One region of the Nonomuraea sp. JJY05 genome, then DNA from elsewhere that is predicted to be linked to it. Evidence: riboswitches for the same ligand, from Rfam matches in the RefSeq annotation. Region 1 holds a riboswitch; each other region holds the start of a gene.
The links. Region 1 has a riboswitch for cyclic di-AMP ahead of ACFKCF_RS32735 (hypothetical protein). Riboswitches for the same ligand answer to the same signal wherever they lie in the genome.

Region 1 (3,527 bases):
AGGTGAGCTTGGCGATCTCGGCCACGACGGACGGCCAGAGCGCGCGCGGCAGGTCGTGGCCCATGCCCGGGTAGGTCACCAGCCGGGCGCCCGGGACGGCCGCGGCCGTGGCGTGGCCGCCCGCGACCGGGACGAGCTGGTCCGCCTCTCCGTGCAGCACCAGCGTGGGCACCCGCACCCCGGCCAACCCGAGCGTGCGGTCGCCCGAGGCCATGATGGCGGCGAGCTGCCGGGCCGTCCCCCCGGGATCGAAGCAGCGGTCGAACGCGAGTCCGGCCAGCAGGGTGATCCGGTCGTGGTCCAGCTCGTATCCGGGCGAGCCGATGACCGACCAGGTCCGCAACGCCTGTGCCAGGACCGCTTCGCGGTCGGCGGGGGGCGTGGCCATGAGGGCGGCGAGCGCGGCCTCGGTGGGCGGGGCCACCGAGGGGCCGGGAGTGGACATGATCGAGGTCAGGGTCAGCACCCGGTCGGGGTGGCGGATGGCCAGGGCCTGGGCGATCATGCCGCCCATCGACGCCCCGACCACGTGGGCGGCCGGCCAGCCCAGCGCGTCCATGAGTCCCGCCGCGTCGTCGGCCAGGTCGTCCAGCAGATACGGCGAGGGCGCCCCCATCGCGGGAACGCCCTGGTCGTGGAAGTGCGTGGACAGTCCGGCGTCGCGGTTGTCGAACCGTATGACGTGGTGTCCCTGGTCCGCCAGCAGCTGGCAGAGCCCTTCATCCCAGTGGATGAGCTGCGCGCCGAGCCCCATGATGAGGAGCAGGGGGCGTCCTTCGTGCGAGCCGAAGCTCTCGTAGGCGATTTCGATGCCGTTCGCGGCTACGCGGGTGGTCACGTGGACCAGAATGACATTCTGGTCCACGTCCGTAAAGTTCAGCCCTTGAGGAGATTGCGGACGCGGTCGCTGGCGAGCGCCACGCCGCCGCCCACCGCGGCCACGGCGCTGGCCACGACGGCGCCGGTGCCGGCGCTCCACTCCCCCGCCTCCGGCGCGGGCGGCACGGCCGCGGCGCCCACCGGGGGCTCGGCCGGGTTGTCGTCGTGCTCGGACCAGGCGCCGGTCGAGAACGGGACCGGGTAGTTCTTCTTGCCGGGACCGTTGCCCCACTTGGTGATGACGTAGTCGACCTTGATGTGCCCCTGGCCGCCGACGCCGTCGACGCCGAGCGTCTCCATGTTGAACGTGCCGCCGGTCAGCTCCGCGAACGTCTTGCCGTCCAGGTCGAGCATGACCCCGTTGTTGGAGGGCACACCCGGGCCGCGGTCGCCGACGAAGAAGGGCAGTTTCTTGCCGTCGTGGATCACGTAGCCCTCGGTCATGAGCGGCCAGCTCGGGCTGGCGGCCAAACCTTTCTGCATGGGCTTGCCGCTGGCGGGCAGACCGGTGTCCCCGGCGCGGCCGGAGGCGTCGTCCCAGAAGTACGAAGCGGTGGTCGAGCCCTTGAGCAGGACCTTCTCGTCCGTGTTGGAGTCGGCGTGGGCCGCGGTGCCGGCGATGGTGAGCGCGCCGACGGTGGAGGCGGTGAGCAGAGCGAGGGTACGCAGGCCAAAACGTGCAGACATGGAAAAGTAAAGTCCTTCGCGAGGGGGCAGGGAGGTTGCGCTCGCTTGAAAAAGGGCGTAGCAGGGCAAAGCACCTGACAGGGGGAAAGCTACGCGGAGCGCGAAACGAGCCTGAGAAAGGGACCGCTCAGAGGGCGGTCGTCATCACGCTGTGTGGATGTTCTACGTGATCATTCAAGATATGCATACGTCCTCTCCATCTCGCCTACCGGGTTAGCTGACGGGTTCGGACGTGGAGATGCCCTACCGACACGCGGTCGGATTCACCCCAGGGAGGTGGGTCCCCGGCTCCCGAGTGATCGGGATTCGGCGCCAGCCGGCTGGTCCCCTCTTGGTAAGGTCCACGCCACCGGCTGGTAAGTGGGCATCACTCTAACCACGTATTCCGGACAAACACAAACAGTTCGTCATGAATTGGTGTAAAGATCTACCTGCCCCCGGGCATAGAGAAAGGGGGCACGGCGTTGCCGCACCCCCTTGAAATTTCCGGCCTCAGCCGCCGCTCTTGCGCCTGAACGATCTTTTACTCGCAGCCGGACCGTGCGTCCCGTGGATCTTCGATGGGTCGCCGCCCTTGCCACCCGCGCCTGAGCCCGCGTGCTGGCCGCGCTTGCGCTCCAGCGCCTCGCGGAACTTGCGCTTCATCTCGTCCTCGGGAGTCTCGCTGACTTCCGACTCCGGTGTATCCGCCATGAGGACCTCCATGGTGTTGGGGACTATCACAGCTTCGCACGACGCCGCTTATGACGCGAAACTGGCCTCAACTCTGCTCTGCGGCGTGGCGGGCACCTCCAGCCGCCTGGCCGGCATGGCCACCAGCGCCACCAGGGCGAGCAGCGCACCGGCCACCCCCAGCGACGGGATGACCGCCGCCGCGGCGGAGGCGTGCGCCGCGGCCAGGCCGTGCGCGGGCGCGTCCGCGGTGACCGTCGAGGTGTAGAGGGTGCCGCCGACGGCCAGCGCCACCGAGCCGCCGATCTGGCGGAAGAAGGTCAGGTTCGCCGAGGCGATGCCGATGTACTGCGGCTCGACGGACTGCTGGGAGGCCACGGTCAGGCCGGACAGCATCGGGCCCATGCCCAGCCCGATCAGCAGCATCCAGCCGGCCAGCAGCAGGCCGTCGGTGTGCGCGGTCAGGTTCAGGCAGAGCAGGGCGCCCGCGACCAGCAGGAACGGGGAGGCGACCAGCCACGGCTTGTAGACCCTCGTCCTGGACATGAGCGCGCCCATGATGACGCTGCCCACGACCATGGCCAGCGTCATCGGGTAGATCCTCAGCCCCGACTCGGTGGCGCTGACGCCGAGGGATTCCTGGAAGTAGCGCGGCAGGAACACCACGCCGGCGTACATGCAGAAGGCCGTGAAGAACGACGTGGCGTTCACGAGCGTGTAGGTGCGGTTGCCGAACAGGTGCATGGGCATGATCGGGCTGCCCGCCCGCCTCTCGACCAGCACGAACACCGCCAGCAACGCGGCCGCGAGCACGATCGGCCCGGCCACGGCGGCGTCGGTCCAGGTGTGGCCGTCCAGGCCCTTCTCCGTCAGGCCCAGCAGCAGCGCGCTGATGGCCACGGTGAAGACCGCGATGCCCGCGTAGTCGGGGCGCCCGCCGCCGCCCACGCCCGGCCGGTTCGGCAGGCGGCGCGCGACGATCGCGATCAGCACGAGCCCGAGCGGCACGTTCACGTAGAAGGCCCACCGCCAGGTCGCGTGGTCGGTGAACAACCCTCCCAGGAACGGCCCGGCCAGGTACGTCAGCCCCATCACGCCGCCGAGCGCGCCCTGCACGCGGGCGCCGTTCGTACCCGGCGGGAACATCTCCATCACCAACGCCATCGACAGCGGCAGCAGCGCGCCCGCGCCGAGGCCCTGCAGCGCGCGGAAGGCGATGAGCTGCGGCATGTCCTGCGCCGCCCCGCACAACGCCGACCCGGCCACGAACACCACCATCCCGATCAGCA
Region 2 (3,527 bases), on a different contig from region 1:
CCACCTGCTGATGGGTGGCAAGCCGTACACGACCTCGTGCCCGTTGCCCTTTCAGGCCGACTCCGTGAAGACGGCCAGGGACGTGACCCGCTCGACCCTGAAGGGCTGGGGCCTGCACGAACTCAGCGACGACGCCGCGCTGGTGGTGTCGGAGCTGGTGACGAACGCGGTGCGGTACGCGATGTACGCGGCGGGGCGGCGGGAGATCGAGCTCTTGCTGATGCGCGTACAGCCGCACGTGCTGCTGGCGGTGGCCGACCCCAGCGACGAGGTGCCGCGCCCCAAGGAGCCGGACTTCATCTCCGAGAACGGGCGCGGCCTCTACATCGTCGAGACCTACAGCCAGTGCTGGGGCTGGGACCCGCTGGCGCGCGGCGGCAAGGCCGTGTGGGCGTTGTTCCGCACCGAGCCCTGATCGCTCCCGCTAGTCTCCGGTCACCCCGTCGATGCGCTCGCGCAGCAGGTCCGCGTGCCCGTTGTGACGGGCGTACTCCTCGATCATGTGGATGAGGATCCAGCGGTGGGTGCACTCCCGCCCGTTGCGGTCGCCGACGGCGTCCAGCGGCTTGGCGGCCGAGATGGCGCGGGCGCGCTCGATCTCCTCCTCCCACGTGGTGAAGGCCTCCTTGACGGAGGCGCTGTCCACCTCCTTGAAGTCGGCGTCGTTGTCGCGGTCCTTGTCCCACAGCTTGGGGAGGTCCTCGCCGTTCAGCACGCGGCGGAACCAGGAGCGTTCGACGTGGGCCATGTGCCGGACCAGACCGAGCAGGGACAGAGCCGAGGGTGAGGCGGAGCGCAGGCGCAGCTGATCGTCCGACAGGCCCTCGCACTTGACTGCGAGGGTGCCGCGGTGCCATTCGAGCCAGTTGTTCAGCGTGGTCCGCTCATCGCCGGTGAGAGCCGGCGGAATCCGGGTGTCAGTCATGATGTCCGACCTTATCCAGCTTCAGTACATCGAGATGTGGACGTGGTCGTAGTGGTTCTCGGTGATGCTGCCGCGGTCCGACATGGCCCGCCAGCCCGAGCCCATGTTGATGCGCTGCTTCCAGATCACGTACTTGACGCCGAGCTTGGCCTTGTTCTTGAGCGCCCAGTCCGCGATGCGGTCGCCCAGGGCGTTGTTGATGGCCGCGGGCATCGTGCCGCCGGTGCTCATCATGAAGTCGCAGGCCCGCCCCAGCGGGTGCTCGCCGCTGGAGCCGGAGCGGAAGCAGCCCACCGTGTACGGCAGCTTGAAGTTCTTCTCCAGCTCCGCCTTCATCAGCCGCGTACGGGCCGTGATGTTGTCCGAGCCGGTGGGCAGCTCGGGCGCCCAGCTGCCGTCGGACTTGCGGCCGGGGCCGAACGGCACGAGGTCCTGGAGCTTCTTCTTGATGTCGTCGATGACGTCCTCGGCCTCGGCGCGCTGTTCGGAGACCTCTTTGGCGTCCACGCCGATCCGGGTGGCCAGCGCGGCGGCCTCGTCGGAGGCCTTCTTCTTGTCGTCACGGGCCTTGGCCACCCCCTGGACCAGGGCCTGCCGCTCGGCCGTCAGCTGCTCCAGCAGGGCGGCGCCGCCGCCGTTCTGCACCATCAGGACGGAGGGCAGCGACGGGTCGTGGCTCTGGTAGCGCATCCTGGCGAGCTCGCCGACCCGCTGCTCGGCGGCGGCCAGCGTCTTCTCCGCGGCCGTCAGCCGCTCCTTGGCCGCCTTGGCGGCCGCCTGCGCCTTGGCCAGCTCGACGCGCTTGAGGTTGTACTTCTCGATCAGCTTGTCGATCTTGCCGTTGAGCTGCTTGAGCTGGGCGCGGAGCTCGGCCTCCGACGGCTTGGGCGCCGCCGAGGCCGCGGTCGCCGGCAGGAGTGCGACGGCGGCGGCCGTGACGAGGCCGATGGCGAAAGTCGCGGGGGACACAGCCGCCACGTGGATGTTCCTCTCCCTCTGCCGGCCGGGTTAGCTGACGGGTTCGGGCTGGGAGCTGCGTGCCCTACCACCGAAGTGGATTCACCCCAGGTGCGGATGGGTCCCCGGCTCCCGGGCGACTCGCCCGGGATTAGGCGTGTGCCGGATGTTACGGCCGGCACAAAAGGGATGTTAGTGGTAGATCACGAGTAACGCGACCCCCATTAGAAATCTAATAGTGATCTACTTGTGATCGAAGCATCCGAGCGGCCTCCTCCGGCAGCACGTCGTTCACGAAGGCCCCCATCGCGGACTCCGACCCGGCCAGGTATTTGAGCTTGCCCGGCGCCCGTCTGATGCTGAACAGCTCCAGGTGCAGGTAGCCGAGCTCGCGGTCCTGCCGCACGGGTGCCTGGTGCCAGGCCGAGATGTACGGCATCACCACGCCGAACAGGTCGTCGAAGGCCCGCAGCACCGAGGTGTAGAGGGGCGCGAACGCCGACCGCTCCTCATCCGTCAGCGCGGCCAGATCGGGCACCTGCCGGTGCGGGTAGATGTGCACCTCGTACGGCCACCGCGCGGCGGCGGGCACGAACGCCGTCCACAGCTCGTTGGCGGCCACCACGCGCGTTCCCGCGGCCCGCTCGGCGGCCAGCACGTCGGCGAACAGGTTGCCCTTCGAGTAGCGCCTGGCGGCGGCGAGCTGGAGCTTGGTCCTGGGCGTGACGTACGGGTAGGCGTAGATCTGGCCGTGCGGGTGGGCCAGCGTGATGCCGATCTCCTCACCCCGGTTCTCGAAGCAGAACACCTGCTCCACGCCCTCGATCCCGGACAGCTCGGCCGTCCGGTCGGCCCACGCCTCCATGACCAGCTCCACCTGGCCGTCGGAGAGCCTGGAGAAGGACGACGAATGCTCAGAGGTGAAGCAGACCACCTCGCACCGCCCCACCCCCGGCCGGACCTCACTCAAGCCCCCCGCATCCGCGTAAGTCCCGAAATTGCCGGAGAAGGAGGGGAATCGGTTCTCGAACACCACCACGTCGTAGTCGTACGACGGCACCTCCGTCGACCGCGTGTCCGACGACGGGCACAGCGGGCACTCGTTCGCCGAGCCGGTCGGCTGGAACGTGCGCGTCTGCCGATGCCCCGCCACCGCGATCCACTCCTCGGTCAGCGGGTCGTAGCGCAACTCGGAGGCCACCGGCCGGGGGTCGAGCACCCGCCGGTCGATCGCGCTCCGGTCGGCGTCGTCCCGCCGATCGAAGTAGATCAGCTCACGGCCGTCGGCCAGGTGGGTGATGGTGCGCTTCACGAGCCCTCCGCGATGATCAGTTCTCCGGCCCGTTCGGCCAGCTCCATGCGTGCGTCCTCAGGCAGCCCCGCGTCGCTGATGACCACGTCGGCCTCGGTCAGCTCGGCGATGGTGCTGATGCCGACCGTGTTCCACTTCGTGTGGTCGGCGGGGATGACCAGCCTGCCGGCGGCCGTCACCAGCTCCCTGTCGGTCTCCGACTCCAGCAGGTTGGGGGTGGTGAACCCGGCCCGCACGCTCATCCCGTGCACGCCGAGGAACAGCGTGTCCACGTGCAGGCGGCGGATCGCGGCCACGGCCACCGGGCCCACCAGCGCGTCGGACGGCGTGCGC
Region 3 (3,527 bases), on a different contig from region 1:
CCCATCAGCCGCGAAAGCCGCAGGTCCGGGCAATTCCTTCGGCAGCCTCCCGGCCCGCACCTCGGCGGCGAGCTCGGCGGCCGCGGTCCTCACGGGGAGCCCGGAGTCGCGATAGCCGACGTAGTCGGCGAACCCCTCATAGAGCCATGGGGGAAGGCGGTCGGTGCCGGCCACGACGTGGGTGAGCTCGTGGGCGAGCACGACGTCCTTGCCGGTGGAGTTCAGCTTGGCGAAGAACTCGGGGACGATGATCACGCGACCGCGATCGGCCACGGCCGCCAGCCCGTCGACCCGCCCCACCCCGGCCAGCCTGGCCGCCTCGGCCGCGGACGAGGGAACGACTATGAGCGGTCGTACTGACTTTCCCAGCACCGCCGACACCCGCTGCCCCGCCCGATCAGCCCTGCGCGCGATGTCACCGAGCTCACTGGCGTCACCGGGCTCACTGGGCTCAGTGCGTCGGCCGACGACCACAGAACGCGCCCCGCGGACCACGACCTCACCGTCATCCCACAGGCCGCGGACCTCGGCGGGAAGGACGGGAGAGTCGGGGATGGCGGCGCTGGCGGGGGCCAGGGCGAGGAGCAGGACGGACACGATCGCAGCCCGCCGACTCACCTGCCCTGACACGATGCCCGATCGTAGTCGCCCGCCGGCCCATGACCGGCCACTTCGCGCCCCGAACTCGACCCCCTCCGGCGCGACCGGAGGGCGCCAGGCGACACGACCGGCGACGGATCGCGCATCCTTGAGCGCCGTCCACCCGCACCATCCGCCGCGGATCGCGAGCGAGGGGTCCACACGCCGCCTGCCATCGGTCGGAGAGCCCACCACGTCACCCCTGAGCCGTCCGCGAGCCGTCAGCCATCACCCTGCGGACCGTGGGGCCGTGGGGGCCGTGGGGCCGTGGGGCCGTGGGGTCGCGGGGCGGCGGGACCGTAGCCGTGGGTCGCGGGGCCGTGAGTCGCGGGGCCGTGAGTTGTGTCCCCGTGTGGCGGGGTGGGTGTGTTGAGGGGGCGGCGTTGCGGTGGGGGGCCGTGTGCGGGTCAGCGGGCGTCTTCCTGGAGGCCCTCAGCCACGTACGGCGGGTGGTGCCGCCCGTGCTCCGCCGTAAAAGATAGAAAGAACAGCCACCAGACAATGGGAGAGCCCCGCCCGGAAGATCCGGGCGGGGCTTCTTCACATGCCGGGACGGACAGCGCCGACGAACGACGCCCGACGCCATCCACTCAGCTTGTCGATGCGTACCCGTTCGCCTGTCCGAGGCGAGTGGACCATCTTGCCCTTGCCGACGTACATGCCCACGTGGCCGAGCCCCCTGAAGAACATCAGGTCGCCGGGCTGGAGGTTCCGCCACGAGACCTTGTTCCTGATGCGGGCGAACTGGCTGGCCGCCACGCGCGGGAGCTTTACCCCGGCCTTCTTCCAGGCGTACTGGACGAGGCCGGAGCAGTCGAACGAACCAGGGCCGGTGGCTCCGTACCGGTACGGGTCACCGATCTGGTTCTTGGCCACGGCGACGGCCTTGCTGGCCTTCACCTTCTGACGGGCGACCTTGGCCGCCCTCAGCGTCGCGGCCGAGGTCGTCTTCGAGGTGCCGGCGGTTGCGGCCGCCTTGGCCGTCGAAGCGGACTCGGTCGTGGCCGCCTGAGCCGTTGGGGCATGGAGGATCGCACCTCCGGCCGTCACGGTCATCGTGAGCGCTACGCCACTCAGGGCAATGCGGGACAGACGGGGGTTATGCAGGGAGGTAGACAGGATTTCTCCTTGTGTCTTCCACGAATGCCTACCGGGTTAGCTGACGGATTCGGGCCTGGAAGTCGCCCTACGGCGCGCTCTGCGCGCCGATTCACCCCCTGATCCCTGGGAACTGGGATCTCTGGGTCCCCGGCTCCGTGCCTCCTGGCTGCACGGACTCGGCAGGCCGACCGCCCGATCGATGTGTCGATATGGGGACGTTTGGGCGGTTGACCAGCGGATCTTTATCTGTCTCACACCGGGAGGGACCGGTGCGGGTTCGCGGAGGACATGGCTTGTTCACCGCGACGTCGCCAGAAGCTACGCCGAAGGGTCAAGGATCGGCAAAGCGGGACACCGCTTGTAAAGATCAGATAGTGGAGTCAGTAAGGATGAAAATCCCTGCTGGAACCCCAGGCTCCGTTACCGAAATGTGACACTGCTCACACTTCCTTTCGCGCCCGTTTGTCAGGCCCCAAATGTCGCGTTTGTCACACTTGTTGCGGCTTCTGCGGGGCGCGTCGTACGCGTGGATCGTTCCCATAGCGTCCCGTTCGGCCGCCGGGAACAACGATCGGGCGTCGTAGGCTACGGGCGGATGGCGCCCACGAGGCGGCCGCCGTACGACGAGAGCTTGACGACCTTGACCACGTCGCCCGTCTGCGGCGCGTGAACGATTTTCCCGTCGCCGGCGTAGATACTGACGTGACCCAAGCTCGAGCTGAAGATGAGGTCCCCCGGCTGGAGGGCGTTCAGTGAGACCTTGCGGCTCGCGCCCCAGGCCCACTGCTGCCAGGTCGTACGCGGCAGTGACACGCCCGCCGCGCGCCACGCCGCCTGGGTCAGGCCCGAGCAGTCCCAGCCGCCGGGACCCGTCCCGCCGAACACGTACGGCTTGCCCACCTGGGCGAACGCGAAGCGCAGGACGGCGGCGGCGTTGCCCGAGGCCGGGCCGGTGTACTGGATGCCGACGCTGTTCGGGTTGCCCGGGTTGTAGGCGCCCAGCTTCTTCAGGAGCTTCTTCTGCTCGGCGATCAGCTTCATGATCTCCGAGCGCTCCTTCTCGACCCCGTCCCGTTCCCGGTCGGCCGCCTCCAGCGACTCTTCCGCCTTGTCGCGGTCGGCCTTCAGCCCGCGGTTCTCCCGGTCGAACGCGGCCAGCTTCTCCGCCCGCTCCCTCGCCATCTGCTCCGCCAGCGCCAGGCCCATCAGGAAGTCGTCGGGGCGGTCCGCGCTCATCATGCCGGGCAAGGTGGTCACGTCGGTGCCGAGCTTGTAGCTGTCGACGGCCATGCCGATCACCTGGGCGCGCAGGTCCTCGACCGTGGCCAGCTTGGTCTTGTAGCGGTCGTTCAGCTTGGTGTAGGCGCTCTTGGCGGCCTTGTACCGCTCGGTGGCCGTGTTGAAGCGGTCGACAACCTTGTCGGCCTTGTCGTTGAGCTTCTCGAGCTTGGCCTTGGCCTGTCCGAGGGTGGGCCTGGGATCAGCGACGGCGGCTCCCACAGGGGACAGGACCAGACCGAACGCGAGACCCGCGGCCACCGGCACCCTGCCAAACCTCACTGTGTCGCCTCCCAGGGATTTCGTCTGGGGCGAAATAGTACAGAAGTGGCGGCTGGGGTCACACCTTATCCGCTCAATTCGTAATACGACGCCGATCCCCTGCCGGACCACGGCAAACCCGCCCGTAAGGGGTCCACGTAATCTAGGCCCGGCCCAGCCTGCGCAGCAGCAAACCAGACGGAACGGGTCTGGCTCCCATCCGCCTGACGGACTCGGCCACCTCGCGG

Region 2: another riboswitch for cyclic di-AMP. It lies ahead of ACFKCF_RS27715 (coiled-coil domain-containing protein); the one in region 1 lies ahead of ACFKCF_RS32735 (hypothetical protein).
Region 3: another riboswitch for cyclic di-AMP. It lies ahead of ACFKCF_RS15385 (C40 family peptidase); the one in region 1 lies ahead of ACFKCF_RS32735 (hypothetical protein).

Annotation. Positions count from the first base shown of each region.
Region 1 is NZ_JBIEIS010000023.1:37,115-40,641, reverse strand. It holds gene ACFKCF_RS32740 (alpha/beta fold hydrolase) at 1-838, opposite strand, end outside; gene ACFKCF_RS32735 (hypothetical protein) at 877-1,566, opposite strand; cyclic di-AMP (ydaO/yuaA leader) riboswitch at 1,754-1,888, opposite strand; gene ACFKCF_RS32730 (DUF5302 domain-containing protein) at 2,059-2,259, opposite strand; gene ACFKCF_RS32725 (MDR family MFS transporter) at 2,308-3,527, opposite strand, start outside.
Region 2 is NZ_JBIEIS010000018.1:9,200-12,726, forward strand. It holds gene ACFKCF_RS27705 (ATP-binding protein) at 1-415, shown strand, start outside; gene ACFKCF_RS27710 (DinB family protein) at 425-925, opposite strand; gene ACFKCF_RS27715 (coiled-coil domain-containing protein) at 947-1,903, opposite strand; cyclic di-AMP (ydaO/yuaA leader) riboswitch at 1,909-2,050, opposite strand; gene galT (galactose-1-phosphate uridylyltransferase) at 2,115-3,194, opposite strand; gene ACFKCF_RS27725 (DeoR/GlpR family DNA-binding transcription regulator) at 3,191-3,527, opposite strand, start outside.
Region 3 is NZ_JBIEIS010000009.1:62,773-66,299, reverse strand. It holds gene ACFKCF_RS15390 (hypothetical protein) at 1-630, opposite strand, end outside; gene ACFKCF_RS15385 (C40 family peptidase) at 1,180-1,695, opposite strand; cyclic di-AMP (ydaO/yuaA leader) riboswitch at 1,769-1,932, opposite strand; gene ACFKCF_RS15380 (NlpC/P60 family protein) at 2,326-3,300, opposite strand; gene ACFKCF_RS15375 (NYN domain-containing protein) at 3,443-3,527, opposite strand, start outside.